DNA from 3 places in the Azospirillum sp. A26 genome. Region 1 is predicted to be linked to each of the others. Evidence: riboswitches for the same ligand, from Rfam matches in the RefSeq annotation. Region 1 holds a riboswitch; each other region holds the start of a gene.

Evidence for each region. A riboswitch is a leader RNA that binds a small molecule or an ion and turns the genes downstream of it on or off. The one in region 1 is predicted to bind thiamine pyrophosphate.
Region 2: it holds a riboswitch for thiamine pyrophosphate, as region 1 does, so the genes downstream of both, ABNQ39_RS23375 (ABC transporter substrate-binding protein) here and thiC (phosphomethylpyrimidine synthase ThiC) in region 1, are expected to answer to the same signal.
Region 3: it holds a riboswitch for thiamine pyrophosphate, as region 1 does, so the genes downstream of both, ABNQ39_RS04675 (ABC transporter ATP-binding protein) here and thiC (phosphomethylpyrimidine synthase ThiC) in region 1, are expected to answer to the same signal.

What each region holds. Positions count from the first base shown of each region.
Region 1 covers NZ_CP170472.1:64,014-70,480, reverse strand. Annotated here, with positions in the region: gene ABNQ39_RS00805 (Rne/Rng family ribonuclease) at 1-2,023, shown strand, start outside; gene greB (transcription elongation factor GreB) at 2,126-2,677, shown strand; gene thiC (phosphomethylpyrimidine synthase ThiC) at 2,726-4,453, opposite strand; TPP riboswitch at 4,585-4,719, opposite strand; gene ABNQ39_RS00790 (magnesium transporter CorA family protein) at 4,797-5,780, opposite strand; gene ABNQ39_RS00785 (hypothetical protein) at 5,820-6,104, opposite strand; gene argB (acetylglutamate kinase) at 6,138-6,467, opposite strand, start outside.
Region 2 covers NZ_CP170473.1:2,059,223-2,065,689, forward strand. Annotated here, with positions in the region: gene ABNQ39_RS23360 (ABC transporter permease) at 1-1,010, opposite strand, end outside; gene ABNQ39_RS23365 ((2Fe-2S) ferredoxin domain-containing protein) at 1,197-1,529, shown strand; gene ABNQ39_RS23370 (DMT family transporter) at 1,662-2,576, shown strand; TPP riboswitch at 2,610-2,725, shown strand; gene ABNQ39_RS23375 (ABC transporter substrate-binding protein) at 2,808-3,959, shown strand; gene ABNQ39_RS23380 (branched-chain amino acid ABC transporter permease) at 3,964-4,836, shown strand; gene ABNQ39_RS23385 (branched-chain amino acid ABC transporter ATP-binding protein/permease) at 4,829-6,467, shown strand, end outside.
Region 3 covers NZ_CP170472.1:870,252-876,718, forward strand. Annotated here, with positions in the region: gene ABNQ39_RS04660 (universal stress protein) at 1-287, opposite strand, end outside; gene ABNQ39_RS04665 (ABC transporter substrate-binding protein) at 405-1,346, opposite strand; gene ABNQ39_RS04670 (ABC transporter permease) at 1,364-2,131, opposite strand; gene ABNQ39_RS04675 (ABC transporter ATP-binding protein) at 2,128-2,859, opposite strand; TPP riboswitch at 2,907-3,013, opposite strand; gene ABNQ39_RS04680 (acetoin utilization protein AcuC) at 3,134-4,261, shown strand; gene ABNQ39_RS04685 (hypothetical protein) at 4,457-5,068, shown strand; gene ABNQ39_RS04690 (hypothetical protein) at 5,065-5,619, shown strand; gene ABNQ39_RS04695 (hypothetical protein) at 5,708-6,467, opposite strand, start outside.

The DNA.
Region 1 (6,467 bases):
GGTCGAGGGCGAGGCCGGCTTCCGCACGGCGCGCGAGTTCATGGACATGCTGATGCCGGGCCATTCCCAGCGCGTCCAGCTGTACCGCGACAGCCAGATCCCCCTGTTCCACCGCTATCAGGTGGAAACGCAGATCGACGCCATCCACAGCCCGGTGGTGCAGCTGCGTTCCGGCGGCTACATCGTCATCAACCCGACCGAGGCGCTGGTCTCCATCGACGTCAACTCCGGCAAGTCGACCCGCGAGCGCAACATCGAGGAAACCGCCTACAAGACCAACCTGGAGGCCGCCGACGAGGTGGCGCGCCAGCTGCGTCTGCGCGATCTGGCCGGCCTGATCGTCATCGACTTCATCGACATGGAGGAGCCGCGGAACAACGCCGCCGTCGAGCGCCGCATGAAGGAGGCGATGAAGAACGACCGGGCGCGCATCCAGCTCGGCCGCATCTCCGCCTTCGGCCTGCTGGAGCTGTCGCGCCAGCGTCTGCGTCCGTCGCTCTTGGAGACCAACTTCGAGCGCTGCCCGCACTGCTCGGGCACCGGCGTCGTCCGGTCGGTCGAATCCGCCTCGCTGCACGTCCTGCGCGCCATCGAGGAAGAGGGCATCCGCAAGCGCTCGGCCGAGATCACCATCTTCGTCCCGACTTCCATCGCGCTCTACATCCTCAACCAGAAGCGCGGTGAACTGGCCAAGATCGAAGAGCGTCACGCCTTCAGCGTGATGGTCCAGGCCGATGACGGTCTGATCGCCCCGGATCACCGTCTGGAGCGCAACAAGGCCCGCCTGCCCGACGACGACGCCCCACTGGTCAGCGCCGACCGCGTGATGGCCGAGACCGACCGTGCGCTCGCCGCCGAACCGGTCGAGATGGTGGAAGAGCCGGAAGCCGAGACCGAGGCCGTCCAGGTCGAGGAGACCGGCGAGCGCGCCGAAGCCAACGGCGACGGCAATGGCGAGGATCGCCGCCGCCGCCGCCGCCGTCGCCGCGGCCGTGGCCGTGACCGCGAGGAAGGCCGGACCGACGGCGACAGCGCCGAGGGCGATGCCGAGACGGACGAGGGCGATCAGGATGCCGGCCAGGACGCCGGTCAGGACGCCGATGAGAGCGTTCTGCCGGTTGCCGCCGAAGCCATCCCCGGTGCCGCCATCTCCGAACCTGCGGCCGACTCCGCCGACGCCGACGCTGAAGGCGACGACGAGGATGAGGACGACGGCGAGGACGAGACCGGTGCCGATGCCGGCGAACGCAACGGCGATGGCCGCAAGAAGCGCCGCCGCGGCAAGCGCGGTGGCCGTCGCCGGTCGCGCCGCGAGGGTGCGGAAGGCCTGGAGGGCGGTGAGGATGCCGCCGACCAGCAGCCCGCCGCCGCTCCGGGTCAGGATACTCCGGTCCAGGCAGCACAGGCTCCGGCCGAGGCGAGCGATCTCGACTGGATCCTGGCCGGCGAAGCCGCTCCGGCGGTCGAGGAAGCTCCGGTTCCGGTGACCGCGCCGGCCCCGGCTCAGGCCGAGACCGCCGCCAAGGCGCCCGCCAGGAAGGCCTCGCGCAAGCGCAAGGCCGCTGCCGAGGCTCCGGTCGAAGCTGCCCCCGAGCCCACTCCGGCGGTCGTCGCCGAAGCTCCGGCCAAGGGCCGCAAGCGCAAGGCCGCTGCCGCGGTCGAGGCGCCGGTTGAAGCCGTTGCCGAGACCGCGCCGAAGAAGGCGTCGCGCAAGCGCAAGGCCGCCGCCGAGGCTCCGGTCGAAGCCGCGCCCGAGCCCACTCCGGCGGTCGCTGCCGAAGCTCCGGCCAAGGGCCGCAAGCGCAAGGCCGCCGCTGCGGTCGAGGCGCCGGCGGAGACCGTTGCCGAAGCCACGCCGGCCAAGAAGGCGTCGCCGCGTAAGCGCAAGGCTGCTGCCGAGGCCCCGGCCGAAGCCGCCGCCAAGCCCGCGGCCGCCACGCCGGCCCCGGCTCCCGAGCCGGCTGCGGCTGACAACGACGCCGACGCCGATGCAAAGCCGCGCCGCGGCTGGTGGAAGCGGTAAGCCCAACGGCCCAACCGGGACCTCTGGAAAAGGAAAAGGCGCCGCAAGGCGCCTTTTCCTTTTCCCGGACGTTATCACCCCTGCCACAGGACAGGTCGGACCATGAGCAAGGCCTTCACCCGCGAGAACGACACGCAGGACGACGACGACCTCGACGATCCGGCACCGTTGCCGCAGGGCTTCAAGAACTACATGACCCCGCCCGGCTTCCAGCGCCTGCAGGAGGAGCTGCGCCGCCTGCTGCGGGTGGAGCGGCCGAAGGTGGTGGAGGTGGTGTCCTGGGCCGCCGGCAACGGCGACCGCTCGGAGAATGGCGACTATCTCTACGGCAAGAAGCGGCTGCGCGAGATCGACCGCCGCATCCGCTTCCTGAACAAGCGGCTGGAATCGGCGGTGGTGGTCAATCCGCAGGACCAGAAGAACCGCGAACAGGTCTTCTTCGGCGCCACCGTCACCTATGCCCGCGAGGATGGGGCGGAGAACACGATCACCATCGTCGGCGCCGACGAGGTCGACCCCGACCGCGGCCATGTCAGCTGGATTTCCCCCATGGCCCGCGCCCTGCTGAAGGCGCGGCAGGGCGATCTGGTGGATGTCCGCACCCCGGCCGGACTGGAACAGGTCGAGGTGCTGGAGATCCGCTACGCGGACTGACGGAGGGGGCGGCAACCCGCCCCCTGTCAGGCCTCACTCCGCCAGACCTTACTCCGCCGCCGGCTGGTAGATTTCCCCGCCCGACTGGCGGAACTTCTCCGACATCTCGGCCATGCCGGACTCCGCGGCGTCGCGGATTTCCTGCGTGATCTTCATCGAGCAGAATTTCGGCCCGCACATCGAACAGAAATGCGCGGTCTTGGCGCCTTCCGCCGGCAGGGTCTCGTCGTGATAGGCCATCGCCGTGTCGGGATCGAGCGACAGGGCGAACTGGTCGCGCCAGCGGAAGGAGAAGCGGGCGCGCGACATGGCGTCGTCGCGCAACCGCGCCGCCGGATGCCCCTTGGCGAGGTCGGCGGCGTGGGCGGCGATCTTGTAGGCGATGACGCCGGCCTTCACGTCGTCGCGGTCGGGCAGGCCCAGATGCTCCTTCGGCGTGACGTAGCAGAGCATCGCCGTGCCGAACCAGCCGATCATCGCCGCGCCGATGGCGCTGGTGATGTGGTCGTACCCCGGCGCGATGTCGGTCACCAACGGCCCCAGCGTGTAGAAGGGCGCCTCGCCGCACAGCGCCAGCTGCTTCTCGACATTGTGCTTGATCTTGTGCATCGGCACATGGCCCGGCCCTTCGATCATCACCTGCACGTCGCGCGCCCAGGCGATCTTCGTCAGCTCGCCCAGCGTCTCCAGCTCGGCGAACTGGGCGGCGTCGTTGGCGTCGGCCTGGCTGCCCGGCCGCAGCCCGTCGCCCATCGACAGCGCCACGTCATAGGTCCGGCAGATCTCGACGATGTCGGCGAAATGGTCGTAGAGGAAATTCTCGCGGTGATGCGCCAAGCACCATTTGGCGATGATCGAGCCGCCGCGCGAGACGATGCCGGTCACCCGCTTGGCCGTCAGCGGAATGTGGGCCAGCCGCAGGCCGGCATGGATGGTGAAGTAATCGACACCCTGTTCCGCCTGTTCGATCAGCGTGTCGCGGAACAGCTCCCAGGTCAGATCCTCGGCCTTGCCATTCACCTTCTCCAAAGCCTGATAGATCGGCACGGTGCCGATGGGAACCGGAGAGTTGCGCAGGATCCATTCGCGCGTCTGATGGATGTCGGCGCCGGTGGACAGGTCCATCACGGTGTCGGCGCCCCAGCGGATCGACCAGACCATCTTCTCCACCTCCTCCTCGATGGAGGAGGTCACGGCGGAGTTGCCGATGTTGGCGTTGATCTTGGTCAGGAAGTTCCGGCCGATGATCATCGGCTCCGACTCGGGGTGGTTGACGTTGGACGGGATGATCGCCCGCCCGCGCGCCACCTCGTCGCGGACGAATTCCGGGGTGATGAAGTCGGGGATCTCGGCGCCGAAATCCTCGCCGTCGCGGGTAGCCTCAAGTGCTGCAGCGCGGCCGAGATTCTCACGGACGGCGATGTACTCCATCTCCGCGGTGACGATGCCGGCGCGGGCGTAGGCCATCTGGGTCACCGCGCCGCCGCCCTTGGAGCGCAGCACGCCGTTGTCGGCGGCCTCGACATCGCCGCGCTCCAGGATCCAGTCGCGGCGGTGCTTGGACAGGCCGGCCCGCACATCGATGGCGACCGACTCATCGGTGTAGGGGCCGGAGGCATCATAGACGGTCAGCGGCGGCTCGCCGCCCGACAGCGCGATCTCGCGCAGGGCGACGCGCAGGTCGGGAAAGCGCGTGCCGGGCACATGGATTTTCCGCGACGACGGCAGCGGGCCGGTCGAAATGCGGATGGCGTTCTCGTTGAAGTCCTTAGGCATTGGGTTTCTCCGTCGGAGTTGGGCGGACAAACCCGGGACTGCGGACGGAGGTGCGGTATCTTCGTGCGGGCCGTTTCGGAATGGCTTCCCCGGCATGGCGGGGCCGATACGGCCGGACGGGGCGAGAATCGGCCCGTCACGAGGTCCCTCCCTTCGCCGGTATGACCCGGATCAGGTTCGAAGGGTCACCACGCTGCCGGCTTGCGCAGTGCGCCGTCCGGCTGTTGGTATCTCAGCCCCCTGTCGGGACCCCCCTGGAATGCGGCCCATCCTGCCGCCGACGGACGGTCGTGTCAAAAGGAAAGCGCTGCGGACGATCCGCCTGCCATATTGTGGAAATTCGCTACATCCAGCGTTTCGACCGCACATAGACCATCGGCAGCAAGGCCGACAGCAGCATCAGCCCCAAGGCGCTGGCATAGCCGAAGGGCGATTGGCTGCCGGGCATGTCGGTGAAGTTCATGCCGCCGATGCTGGCGACCAGGGTCGGCGGATAGAGCAGGACGGTCAGAACCGACACGATCTTGACGATCTCATTCTGCTCGACATTGATCTGCCCCAGCGCGGTGTCGAGCGCCAGGGCGACCTTGCCGGACAGGAAGCGGGCATACTGGTCCAGCCCGCGCAGATCCTGCAGCGTGGTCTTGGCCCAGCGCCGCGTCGCCTTGCCGGCGTTCCATCCGTCGCCGCGCGCCAGGAAGTCGGTCATCCGGGTGAGGCTGGCCAGACTGATCCGCGCCTTGCCGATTAGGTGACCGGCATGGCCGATGCGCTTCAGCGTCTGGGCGTCGTCCAGCGTCTCGCCGCGGGAGCGCAGCTTGCGCCCGCGGAAATAGCGGCGGTTCAGCGCATCCATCTCCACCCCGGTCCGCCGCAGCACGACCGACGTGCGGTCGATCATCCCGTCCACCAGCGCCGCCAGCACCAGCTCGCCGCGAGACGCGGAGACCTGCCCATGGGTGGCACGGCGGCGGAAGGCCAGCAGGGCCTGCGGATCGATGTCGTGGATGGTCACCAGCCGCCGGCCGGCCAACACGAAGCTGACGGTGGCGATGCGCGGCTCGTCGGTGTCGGCCCAGACCAGCGCGGTGACGGTCATGGTCAGCGCACCGCCGGCCACGCGCAGACGGCTCGACTCCTCGATCTCCGCCATCTGCTCACGGGTGGGCAGGCCGCTGCCGATCAGCGCCTCCGCCCGCGCCAGTTCGTCGGGCGTCGGGTTGATCAGGTCCAGCCATACGGCGGACTCAGGGAACGGGACCGACTCGTCCGCGGCCTCCCTGTCCCAGCGCAGCAGACCGCCGTCATTGACGAAAACATGCAGCAAGGCTGTGCTCCTTGCATGGGCGCGGTTCAGGCGCCCAACCTAGGTCACCCGGCCACCGCGCCGCGGCTTCGCCGGGGGCGGCGCCTTCTCCCCATCGAGGTCGAGCGACGCGCCCTCGTCCTTCAGCGCCTGTTCCAGCTTGCGGCGGAAGGCACCGCCGTCCCGCTTGGCGTCGAGGAAATGGCCGACCGCCTCCTTCGCCGCGTCGCTGTCATAGGGGACCTTGCCCAGAGCGGCCAGTCTGGCACGCTCCATCAGCTTCGGGTCCATCCTCTCCCGGATGGCCTTCATCTGGCGGAGCAATTCCTTGCGCAGATCGCTCATCGGTCCCCCCTTTGGCGGTCCCCTTCCGTGGCGTCAGGCCTTGCCGATCAGGGTGCCGGCGCCGCCTTCGGTGAAGATCTCCAGCAGCAGCGCATGCGGCACACGGCCATCCAGGATAACAGCGGCATCGACGCCCTGCTCCACCGCGCCGATGCAGGTCTCGATCTTCGGGATCATGCCGCCCGAGGCGGTGCCGTCGGCGATGGCCTTGTGGGCATCCTCCAGCGACATCTTCTCGATCAGCTTCTTTTCCTTGTCGAGCACACCGGCGACGTCGGTCAGCAGGAAGAAGCGCGCCGCCTTCACCGCCGCCGCGACCGCGCCGGCCGCCGTGTCGGCGTTGATGTTGTAGGTGTCGCCGTT
Region 2 (6,467 bases), on a different replicon from region 1:
CGGTTGATCGTGGGGTATTCGAAGGACAGCTGGCCGCCGCCCTGCGCCAGAACACCGAACAGGAGAGCCGCCAGAATGATCCCGACCGGATGGTTGCGCCCCATCAGCGCCACGGCGATGCCGACGAAACCGACGCCGCCGGTGAAGTTCAGGATCACCCGGTGCTGCACGCCCAGGATCTCGTTCACGCCGACGAAGCCGGCCAGCGCACCGGAGATCAGCATGGCGATGACGATGTTGCGCGCCGGCGAGATGCCGGCATAGACCGCCGCCCGCTCGTTGCGGCCGACGGTGCGCAGCTCGTAGCCCCAGCGGGTGCGGCGCAGGAAGATGTGGAACAGCAGGCAGCAGGCCAGCGCCCACAGGAAGGACAGGTTCAGCGGCGAGGCCGGGATGGAGATGCCGAACCAGCCGAGTGCCCGGTCCATCGACGGCAGCCAGACGCCGGGATCGAACTCGCGGGTTTCCGGCGACTGGCTGCCGGGGCGGATCAGCACGTCCACCAGCAGCCAGGTCATGATCGACGCGGCGATGAAGTTGAACATGATCGTCGTGATGACGATGTGGCTGCCGCGCTTGGCCTGGAGCCAGGCCGGGATGAAGGCCCAGGCGGCGCCGAACAGGGCTGACGCCAGCACCGCCAGCACCGCCACCACCGGCCAGGGCCAGCCGGTCAGCGCCAGCGCCACCAGCCCGGCGCCGAGCCCGCCCAGATAGGCCTGCCCCTCGCCGCCGATGTTGAACAGCCCGCAATGGAAGGCGATGGCGACCGCCAGCCCGGTGAAGATGTAGTCGGTGGTGTAATAGAGGGTGTAGCCGATGGCCTCGGGATATCCCAGGGCCTCCGACAGCAGCAGCGACAGCACGTCCACCGGGTTCTCGCCGATCACCAGGATCACCAGCCCCGACAGCACGAAGGCCGCGACGAGGTTGAGAACCGGCAGCAGCGCATACCCGACCCAGCCCGGCACCGCGCCCGGCTGGCCCTTCCCCGATCCGCTCAGCAGCACCGGCGTCTCCTGGATTGCCCCTTGCCGGGGATTCTTAACCGCCAATGCTCTGCCGACCAAGCATTTCATGGTGCCGGGAATCCAAGCGCCGCCTGGAGTTGGAAGGATTACAAAAAGTCTTGCCGCAACGCAGCATTCTGGCATGCTTCTTACCCATAGAAATTTTATGGCTATGGAGCATCGCCGATGCCGCTCGACATCCCGCAGACCTTCCGTCACCACGTCTTCTGCTGCGCCCAGCAGCGTCCGCCCGGCCATCCGCGCGGCAGCTGCGCCGCCAAGGGCGCGCATCCGCTGTGGCAGCGGCTCGATCAGAAAATCCAGGGCAAGGGCCTGACCGATGTCGGCATGGCGATGACCGGTTGCCTCGGCTTCTGTTCCGCCGGGCCGCTGATGGTGGTGTATCCGGACGGCATCTGGTACCGGCCGGAAACCCCGGAGGACATCGACGAGATCGTCGACTCGCATCTGGTGAACGATGCGCCGGTCGAACGGCTGGTGATGGTTCTGACGCGGTGAGGCGAAGGGGGGCGCCCGAGCCAACCTTTAAGTATGGCTGCGCCTACCAGACCTGCGGTTGCGGCATTGGGACGCGGGCGCATTTGCCCATAATGTGGGCAGCTCCCGCCATTGCCGTTCCGAACCGAGTCCATGACCGACGCCGAAACCGCCGACCTGCTGCCTGCCGAGGCCGATTCGGTTCCCTATGCCGTCGGCTGCTTCCTGGGCGCCATCCTGCTGTTCGCGGCGATGGACACGCTCATCAAGTTCCTGACCGCCGATTACCCGGTGCCGCAGCTGATGTTCGTGCGCTCGCTGGTCGCCTTTCTGCTGGTGGGCGGCTACACCCTGACATGCGGCGGCGGGATCGCGGCGATGCGGACGCGGCGGCCCCTGGGGCATGTGTGGCGCGCCTTCGCCGGGCTGATCTCGATGGGATGCTTCTTCTATGCCTTCCGCGAACTGCCTTTGGCCGACGTCTATGTGCTGAGCTTCGCCGGTCCGCTGTTCATCACCGCGCTGTCGGCGCCGTTGTTGGGCGAGCCGGTGGGCTGGCGCCGCTGGGCCGCCGTGGTGGTCGGGTTCAGCGGCGTGGTGGTGATGGCGCAGCCGTCGGCCGGGGCGCCGCTGGTGCCGGTGCTGGTCGGGCTGTGCGCCGCCCTGTTCTATGCGCTGGCCGCACTGGCCGTGCGCGGCCTGTCGCGGACGGAAACCAGCGCGTCCATCGTGCTCTACCTGCTGCTGACGACGACATTGGTCAGCGGGGCGCTGGCCGTGCCGGTCTGGACGGCGCCCACCGCTTTCGCGCTGGGGCTGATGGCGCTGGTCGGGGCCATCGGCGCTGGGGCACAGGTCCTGCTGACCCAGGCCTTCCGCCGCGCGCCGCCGGCGGTGGTGGCGCCGTTCGAATATACCGGCATGGTCTGGGCCAGCCTGTTCGGCTGGCTGGTGTTCGGCGACCTGCCGACGGTGCCGGTCCTGGCCGGCGCCATGGTGATCATCGGCAGCGGGCTCTACATCCTGCATCGTGAAACCATGGTGGCGCGCCGCCGGTTGGGTTCTTGACAGGACGGGGCCGGCGGCGACACTCTCGCCGCCTGTTCACGGCTGGGGTGCCTCATGCGGATGCCGGTTCGGCAACCGTGGGGGCTGAGACAACACCCATCGAACCTGATCCGGGTCATGCCGGCGAAGGGAGCCGACCGGAACCCGACGGACCCGCTGAAAGCTGCTGCAAAGCGCCCCGTCCCCTCCGCGTCGCCCCAACCGCCGGCGCGTGTCGAGGAGTTTTCGGTCATGCGGCGCACGCTTTCCCTTCTGATCGGCCTGCTGGCCGCATCCTCCTGCCTGTCGTCCGTCTGTCTGTCGTCCGCCGCCCGTGCCGACGACACGCTGTCCTTCCCGGTGCTGGTGCCGCTGACCGGCTTCCTGTCGCTGGAGGGCACCAGCCAGCGCAACGGCGCCGTCCTGGCGCTGAAGCAGACACCGGCCGGCGTCGCCATCGCCTCGGAGGTCGTCGACACCGGCACCTCGCCCGAGGCGGCGGTGACGGCGCTGGAGCGCGCGGCCGGCCGCGGCACGGTGGGCGCGGTCGCCGCCAGCATGCTCGGCACCCAGATGCTGGCGATGCTGCCGTTGGCGGGCGAGCTGAAGCTGCCGCTGGTCACCGTGTCGGGCACCGCCTCGATCACCGAGCAGGGCAATCCCTGGGTCTTCCGCTTCTTCCCCGGCGACGCCGTGACCAAGGCCGCCCATGCCCGCTATGTGGTGGAGGAGCTGGGCAAGCGGCAACCGGCCGTCATCTACCAGACCACCGCCTACGGCCAGAGCGGCAAGGCCCATCTCGACGCCGCCTTCAAGGCGCTGGGCGTCACGCCCGTCTTCGAGGAGGGGGTGGACCCGGCGGCCAAGGATCTGCTGCCGGTGCTGACCAAGGCGCTCGCCGCCAAGCCGGACGTGCTGGTCCTGCACCTGCATTCCGGCCCGACCGCGCTGCTGTTGCGGCAGGCGGCGTCCAGCGGCGTGACCCTGCCCATCGTCGCCGGCTCCGCCATGCATCAGCCGAGCACCGCCGCCCTGCTGGAACCGGCGGAGCTGAATGGCGTCTGTGCCGAGACCGCGGCATCGCCGATCTCGGGCGGCACGCCGGAGGTCAAGGCCTTCACCGACGCCTACCGCGCCGCCTTCGGCAAGGAGCCGGACGCCTTCGCGCTCGGCCAGTATGACGGCATGACCATGGTGCTGGAGGCGGTGAAGGCCGGCGCCCGGTCGCCGGACGCCATCCGCAAGGCGCTGTCCGCCGAGACGTTCCGGGGCCTCGCCATGACCTACAAGTCCGACGGCAAGGGCAACATGGCCCATTCCGCCGTCATCGTCTGCTATGACGGGGCCAGCCGCGTGCCGGTGCTGGTGAAGCGGTACGACGACCCGACGCTTGCGGCGAAGTGAGCGGATGGCGGCGCTTCAACTGCTGGTCAACGGGGTGGCGCTGGGGGCGGCCTATGCCCTGGTGGCGCTGGGCTTCGTGCTGGTGCTGAACGCCACCTCGGCGGTGAATTTCGCCCAGGGCGATCTCGTGATGGCCGGCGGGCTGCTGGCGGTTGCGCTGGCGCCGCTGATCCCGCTGCCGGGCATCGTCCTGCTGCCGGTGGTTCTGGCGCTGATGGCGGCGCTGGGGCTGCTGCTGGCACTGGCGGCCTATCTGCCGCTGCGCCGCCGGCCGCCGGTCTCGGTCTTCATCAGCACCATCGCGGTCGGCATCATCCTGCAGAACGGGGCCGCCATCCTGTTCGGGCCGGAGCCGCGCGCCGCACCGCCGCTGTTCGGCGACGACACGCTGCACATCGCCGGGCTGGCGGTGCCCGAGCAATCGCTCGCCATCGTCGCGGTGGCGGGGCTGCTGATCGGCGCGCAGCAATGGGTGTTCGCCCGCACGCAGCTCGGCCGCCGGCTGCGCGCCACGGCGCAGGATCCAGAGATGGCGCGCGCCTGCGGCGTGCCGGTCACCGCGATGATCCTGGTGACCTTCGCCATCGGGGCGGCCTGTGCCGGGGCGGCCGGGCTGCTGCTGGCCAACCGCTATTTCGTCACGCCGACCTCGGGCGGCGACCTGATTCTGAAGGCCTACATCGCGGTGACGGTGGGGGGCTGGGGCTCCGTGCCGGGTGCGGTGGTGGGCGCCCTGCTGATCGCGCTGTTCGAGGTGGGGGTGTCGTCGGTGCTCTCATATCCGGTGGCGCTGGGCGCGTTGTATTTGACCTTGCTGGCGATTCTGGTTCTGCGTCCGCAAGGGCTGTTCGGCGAAGCGGTGCGGCGCCGTGGGTGAACGGCACTCTCCGGCGGAAACTGTCGCGCTGATCGCCGGCGCGCTTGCCCTGCTGGTCTATGCGCTGGCCTTCGCGTCCCCCTACGGCCTGCGCGTCCTGACCGTTGCCGGGGTCTATGCGCTGGCGACTTTCGGTTTCCAGATCGTCTTCGGGCTCGGCGGTGCGCTGTCGCTGGCGCAGGGCGCCTTCTTCGGCGTCGGCGCCTATGTGACGGGTATCCTCGGCAGCCGCTACGGGCTCGGTTTCGAAGCGACCTTCCCGCTGTCGATGCTGGTGCCGCTGCTGCTGGCCCTGCCGGTCGGTCTGGCGGTGCTGCGGCTGGAGTCGCATTACTTCGCCCTGGCGACTCTCGGCATCGCCCAGGTTCTCCATCTGCTGGCGGTCAACCTGCCGGAGCTGACCGGCGGCTCCAACGGGCTGGCCGGAGTGCTGGCGGCGGTGCTGTTCGGCTGGGCGGTGCCGCGCGGGCTGCCGATGGCCGGGCTGGTCTGGGGGCTGGTCGCTCTCGGCGGGCTGATCGGCTGGCGGCTGGCGCGGGGACGGCTCGGAGGCTCGCTGGCGATGCTGCGCGACGATCCGCTGGCGGCGGCAACGCTGGGGCTCGACGTCGGGCGGCTGCGGCTGATCGCCTTCGGCATCAGTGCGCTCTTCGCCGGGGCCGCCGGGGCGCTGGCCGTCCACACCCAGCGCGTCGTCTCGCCGGAGGTGCTGGAATTCCCGGTCATGGTCTCCATCCTCACCATCGCCATCGTCGGCGGGCGGGGGCGGATGGCCGGGGCGGTGCTGGGCGCCGTGCTTCTGCTGCATCTGCCGGAGTGGTTCCGCTTCCTGGAGCGCGGCTATCTGGTCGTCTATGGCGTCGCCCTGCTGGCGACCGTGGTGCTGGCGCCCGACGGGCTCACCGGCCTGCTCGACCGCATCGCGGCCCGCCTGTTCGGCCGCAGTCCGCGGGCGTCGGTCGAGGCGAAGGAGCCGCCGCGTCCGCCAAATTCCCCGGACGGGCTGGCGGTCGACGATCTGCGCAAGTCCTTCGGCGGTGTGCGGGCGGTGGACGGCGTGTCGCTGGAACTGCGGTCGGGAACCATCACCGGGTTGATCGGCCCGAACGGCTCCGGCAAATCCACGGTGATCAACCTGCTGTCGGGGCTGGAGCGGCCGGATGCCGGGCGGGTGCGGCTGGGTGGACGCGAGGTCACCGGGCTGCGTGCCGACCGGCTGGCCCGCGCCGGACTGGCCCGCAGCTTCCAGGCGGCGGTCTTGCCGATTGGGGCCGGCGTGCTGGAGGCGGTCGCCGCCGCGCGCCTTGCCGTCGATCCCGACGCCCGGACGGCGGAGGCGCATGCCCGCTGGGCGCTCGACCGGCTGGGCGTCGGCGACCTCGCCGGCCAGGGCTGCGACGCGCTGCCGGCGGCGCTGCGGCGGCGGGTGGAACTGGCTCGGTCGCTGGTCCGCCGGCCGGCGGTGCTGCTGCTGGACGAGCCTGCCGCCGGCCTGACCGACGGCGAAAAGGCGGAGCTGGCGGCCCTGCTGCGCGAACTGGTGGAGGAGGGCGTGGCGATCCTGCTGGTGGAGCATGACATGGGCTTCCTGTTGCCGCTCGCCGGCCGGGTGCTGTGCCTCGACCGCGGCC
Region 3 (6,467 bases), 810 kb from region 1:
ACATGGTCACCCTCTTCGACCGTCCAGTCGTAGGGCAGCCCGTCAAGCGACTTGCGGACCTCCTGCTCGATCCGCTCGGCATTCTCGTGGGCGATGGCGGTCGCCTCCGCCATGAAGCCATAGGATGCGGCGCGGCCGGTCGCGCCCGCCGGCATCGACACCGGGGTGGCGATGTAGAGCGCCTGGATATGGGCGGAGAAACGCTTGGCTAGGGCCGCCGCCACCGCCAGACGGCTGGCGTGGGCGTCGTCGTTGGCCATGTGCAGCAGGATGGTCTTGATCGGCATGCCTTCGCGTCTCCCAACATTATGATCGGTCCACCATCAGCCGGCGGAGCGGTTTCCCTCTAGGTAACGCTCCGCCGGGGTCGATGGCAACGCCGGTCACAAGGGAAAGGGAGGCGGTTACTTCACCATCACCGCATACTGGTCGACCGGGGCCACCGCCTTGATCAGACCGCGGGCCTTCAGGAACTCGGCGAAACGGGTATATCGCTCGGCATCCAGCGCGGCCGGGCTGTGAGAGAAGCGTGGCAGCGTGTCGGCCCAGGCGCGGCGGTTCAGTTCGTCATTCAACTCCGGCCGGCCCTTGACGAAGGCGGCCTGCGATTCCTCCGGATGGTTCAGGATGTAGAGCGTCGCCCGCTCCACCGCCGCCAGGAAGCGCTTGAAGCGCGGATCGTTCGCCTTGTCCTTGCGGGCGACCAGAATCAGCTCGTCATAGGGCGGAACGCCCTCTTCCTCGGGATAGAAGGCACGGCCGGGGTGCTTCTCGATCTCCATCTGGTTCAGTTCGAAATTGCGGAAGGCGCCGACCACCGCATCGACCTGACCCGACAGCAGCGACGGCGACAGGGAGAAGTTGACGTTCACCAGCTCGACATCCTTGAGGCTCAGCCCCTGCTTCTCCAGCATGGCGCCCAGCAGCGCGTCCTCGAAGCCGGCGATGGAGTAGCCGATCTTGCGGCCCTTCAGATCCTTCAGAGTCTTGACCGGCCCGTCGCGCAGCACGACGACCGAGTTCAGCGGCGTGGACACCAGCGTGCCGATGCGGACCAGCGGCAGCTCTTCCGCCACCTGCAGGATCAGCTGCGGCTGGTAGGACACGGCGATGTCGGTGCCACCGGCAGCCACCAGCTTCGGCGGGTCGTTGGGGTCGGCTGGGGCGGTCAGCGTGACCTCAAGCCCGGCATCCTTGAAGAAGCCCTTCTCCTGCGCCACCACCAGTGGGGCGTGGTCCGGGTTGACGAACCAGTCCAGCATCACGGACAGCTTGTCCTGGGCAAGCGCGGGAAGCGAGGTCATCAGGCCGGCAGCGATCAGGCCGGCGGTGAAAAGATGCTTCATCGGGTGTCTCTCCCCCTTCAAGGGTTGGCGTCTTCGGCAGGTTGGGTATCGGGTTGCCAGGGCAGGGCACGGCGGGCCAGCGCATCGACGGCGGCATACAGCGTCACCGCGAACAGCCCCAGCACCAGCACGGCGGCGAACAGAAGGTCGATCTGCATGCGGGCATTGGCGTGCAGCATCAGGTAGCCAAGGCCGGAGGACGACCCCACCCATTCGCCGATCACCGCCCCGATGGGCGCCACGGCGGCGGCCACCCGCACGCCGGACCAGAAGGCGGGCAGGGCGGCCGGCAGGCGGATGCTCCACAGGATCGCGGCGGGCGAGGCGCCCATGGTGCGCGCAAGGTCAAGCCAGCCGGGGTCGGTGCGCCGCAGCCCGTCGAACAGCGCGGTCGTCACCGGGAAATAGATGACCAGCACCGCCATGGCGATCTTGGACGCCATGCCATAGCCGAGCCACAGCACCAGCAGCGGCGCCAGCGCGAAGACCGGGATGGCTTGGCTGACCAGAAGCAGCGGCATCAGCCAGCGCCGCGCCGTGCGGAATCGCGCGAGCAGCAAGGCGCTGACCCCGCCCAGCGCCACGCCAGCCACCAGCCCGATCAGAATCTCGGCCAGCGTGGTCAGGCCATGGGTCAACAGCAGAGGGGCTTGCCGCTGCATGGCGTCCGCCACCGCCAGCGGACCGGGCAGCAGGTAGCGCGGCAGCCCGGTGGCCCAGACCAGCGCCTGCCAGCCGGCGACCAGCACCAGCAGGGTGATCGCGCCGCGCAGCAGCCCCTTCATTCCGCCAGCCTCCGCAACAGTTCGGCCTGATGCGCCAGCAGGTCCGGATCGTCGACACGGCGCGGCACCGGGCCGGAGGGCTCCAGCGCCGGCCCCATGACGGCCGGCCGGCCGGTCATCACATGCAGGCGGTCGCCGATGCGCAACGCCTCCAACGGGTCATGGGTGACCATCAGGACGGTGCGGCCGGCCAGCGTCTCCGCCGCCGTTTCCTGCAAGCGCAGCCGGGTGATGGCATCGAGCGCGGAGAAGGGCTCGTCCATCAGGACCAGCGGCTTGTCCTCCATCAGGGTGCGGGCCAGCGCCACGCGCTGCTTCTGCCCGCCTGACAACGCGGCGGGACGGTCGCGCTCGCGCCCCGCCAGGCCGACGCGGTCCAGCAGCTCGCGGGCCTGCTCCACCCGTGCCGGGTCGGGACGGCGGTGGCGCAGCCGGTCGCCGAGCAGGACATTGTCGAGAACGGTCAGCCAGGGCAGCAGCAAATCCTGCTGCGCCATGTAGGCGATCCGGCCGGCCAGCGGCTGCCGGTCGCCGGTGACCACCTCGGTCGGCGGCTCCGGCTCGGCCAGACCGGCGAGGATGCGCAGGAGCGTGGTCTTGCCGACGCCGCTCGGCCCCAGCAGGCAGGTGGTCCGACCGGCCGGCAGTTCCAGCGTCAGGTCGGAGAAAAGCAGCGTGCCGCCATAGGTCAGCCGCGCGCGCGAGATGGTCACCGAAAGCGGCGTCATCGCAGGCACGCGGGCATGCATGGTGGACTGGCGGAGATGGAGAGGGTGCGGTCCCGCATCACTGATCCCTACGCCGGCATGAACCGGATCAGGTTCCAGGGGTCGTCCCGCAACAGGACCTCTCAGCCGCCCATCGGCTCCCCCCAGTGAAGGCGGCGACTATAGGCGCGGACGATCCGTAACCGCAAGCATTGCCGGATGCAGGTTCCGGCATGCGGAAGCGGGCGGCTTGACCGCACCGCCGCGGCGCCTAGTTTCTGACGGGCATCGAGGAGTGCCCGTCCTGACCACGCCCTTCCGCACACCGCTGTTCATCGGCGGGGAAATCTACCGCGGCTCGACCTATGGGCCGAAGCATCCGCTGGCGATTCCACGCGTGTCGACCGCCATCGACCTCAGCCGCGCCATGGGCTGGCTGCCGGACGAGGTCTATCTCGACACCCATGTGGCGAGCGAACGCGAACTGGCGCGCTTCCACACGTCCAACTACATCGCCGCGCTGAAGCGGGCGGAGGCCGAGCAGCGGGTCGACGAGGCGACCGCCACCCGCCACAATCTGGGCAAGCTGGAAAATCCCGTCTTCGCCGAGATGTACCGGCGGCCGGCCCACAGCAGCGGATCGGCTTTGCAGGCGGCCAGGATTCTCGGCGACCGGCCGGCCGGTCTTGTCTATGCGCCGGCCGCCGGGACGCATCATGCGCGGCGCGACCGGGCCAGCGGCTTCTGCTATTTCAACGCACCGGTTCTCGGCATTCTGGAATTGCTGGACCATGGGCTGGAGCGGGTCCTCTACGTCGATCTCGACGCCCATCATGGCGACGGGGTGGAGGAGGCCTTCGCCGACGACGACCGGGTGCTGACCCTGTCCATCCATGAGGATGGGCGGTGGCCCTACACCGGCAAGGCGGAGGACCGCGCCGGCGGCATGGCCCGCAACCTGCCGGTGCCGCCGGGCTTCAACGACAGCGAGATGGAACATGTGATGGAGGCGGCGGTCCTGCCGCTGGCCCGTTCCTTCCGTCCGCAGGCGATGGTGATCCAGACCGGCGCCGATGCCTTGGCCGAGGATCCGTTGAGCCGGCTGGAGCTGTCCAACCGCGCGCTGTGGGATGCCGTGGCGGCGCTGCTTCCCCTGGCGCCGCGGGTGCTGGTGGTCGGAGGCGGCGGCTATAACCCCTGGTCGGTCGGGCGTTGCTGGGCCGGGATCTGGGCGGTGATGAACGGCATCGATCCCGCCGTGCGGCCGACGGCGGAGGCGGAGGCGGTGCTGCGCGCCCTGACCTGGAACCGCGCCGCCGGCCGCAACCCGCCGGACCATTGGTTCACCACGCTGGGTGACGAACGGCGGCCGGGTCCGGTGCGGGACGCTGTGAAGCGGGTGGCCGGGATGGCCTTGTCCTGAAGGGGGGCGCTGTCCTGACCCGCGGCCGACCGACTCATTCCGACGAATTTCGAACCAACCTGTGACGATTCGTTGACGGGGTCGGATTGTTTGTTGATGCTCTTTTCCACTGCGCCGGTGCAGCTTCCGCGTCGGGTGATGCGGGCTTCGGCGGGATTTGCCGGCAGGATTTGCGGCAGGAGAACGGGCGGGCGGATGTCGAACACGACGCTGTTCCTGATCGCCATCGTCATCATCATGCTGGCTGCCGTCCCGGTCGCCATGATGTTGAAGGATTTCCTGCCCAACATCATGGAGAAGAGCAGCGGCCTCGACCAGATCGAGAACCGCATCTACGTCCTGCATGCCGAGGCGCAGGATCTGCAAAACCGGGTGAACCATCTGGTCCAGCGTCGGAACAGCCAGTCTTCCGACCGCAACCGGCTGGAAAGCGATATCCGCAAGGCCGAAAAACAGGTCCGGGACCTGTCGGACCAGCCGCCGATGTTCGTGCATGAGGTCGGCGACCCGCAGGCCGGGCTGATGAAATTCGTCGCGACGGTGACGCAGGAGAAGGCGTCTGCCGCTGCCCGCGCCGCCGGTGAACGGGCGCAGGTCAACCCCATCTGGCGCTGCACGAACGTGGCCGAGGTCTGGGCGTCAAGCTTCGACGAGGCCAAGCAGTTGTGCGACGTGGCCTTCCCGTTCAAGATGGGTTTCCAGAAGACCTTCATGCGCGGCGATGCGCGGGCCGGGGGCAAGGCCGCCGGCAAGGGCGTGCCGACGCCGCCAGCCACCGCCCGGGCGAAGGCGGGTGCCGCCACATGATGATCAACTTCATCATCGTCCTGGCCATCGTCGCCATCGGTGCCTGGCTCGGCAACATCCTGATGAGCGTCGAGCAGCGGGTGTCGCAGGCGCGCCAGCGTGTCCGCGGTGTCCGCAGCAACCTCGACAAGCTGGATGCCACCATCCACCGCCTGCATCGGGAGGAGGAGACCCTCCATGCCGAGATCGAGGAACTGACGCGGGAGATGGTGGAACTGCGCAGGAAGCAGGTGGAGGTGCAACAGCGCGTGACCGAAGCGCAGTCGAAGCGTCGTCCGCAGATCCTGATCCTGACCGACCGGCGCAATCCCGGCGACAAGGAATGGCTGGTCACCGTGGTGAACCAGCAGATCGGCGAAATCGATGCCGCCCACCCTCTGGCCGTCGAATGGGCACGGGGGCGCCAATATCTAGTCTGGGCGGAGTCGGACCGCGAGGCTGGCGAACGCGCCAACCGCCGCTTCAGCGCCCGGCCCGGCTATCAGGTGAAGTCGGTGACCGCGGTGAAGGACGATCTCTACAGCGCCAGCCCGGCCCAAAGCGCCGCGTAGAAAAGCACCGCGCAGACATCGAAAAGCCCTTCCTCCGCCGGGGAGGAAGGGCTTTTCGCAAAGGTCCGTCTCAGCCCGTTCCCTGGCTTCAGCGCGCCTTGGCGGTGGCCGGGGTCTGGCGGAAGGCGTCGTGCAGGTAGGGCGACAGCGACTGGCGCATGTTGCGCAGCCATTCGTGGATGATGATCAGCGAACGGGAGGCGACCGGCGGGGTCATGCCCAGCTTCACCAGATCCTCGCGGGTCATCGTCGCCACCTGATCCAGCCGGTGGCCGGTCAGGCGCGCCCAGGCCGGGGCGGTGCAGGGCTGCATGGAGATGACCTGCAGGCCTTCGCGTTCCACCATCTCCGCCTTGCGGCGGGCATACTGGCTGTCCTCCAGTTGGGAGAACGGGCCGGAGAAGCCGTTTTCCACCAGGACGCGCTTGGCCTTCGGGGCGATGGTTGCCACCCGCTCCAGCGTCGTCATGCCGGTGGACAGCGAGGCGAGATCGACGGTCACCGGGACCATGAAGGTCAGCCGTTCGCCTTCGCCGACGTAATAGTCGAAGCCCGACACCTCGGCCCAGTTGAAGAACCACTGCGAGATGTTGCCGCCGAAGTCGTACAGACGGCCGCCGCGCTGCAATTCCGGCCCGATCAGGTCCCAGAACTCGTAGAAGCCGTCACCCGAGCCCATCATGTTCATGAAGTCCTGGGTGATGCGGCGGTGTTCGACCACGTCCGGGCCGAACAGGCGGGCGAGACGCTCGTTCACCTCGTACTCGACGACCTTCAGCTGCAGGCCTTCCAGCATGGCGGTCGCCATCAGGTGATGGGACAGCAGCGTCTTGCCGACGCCGCCGCGG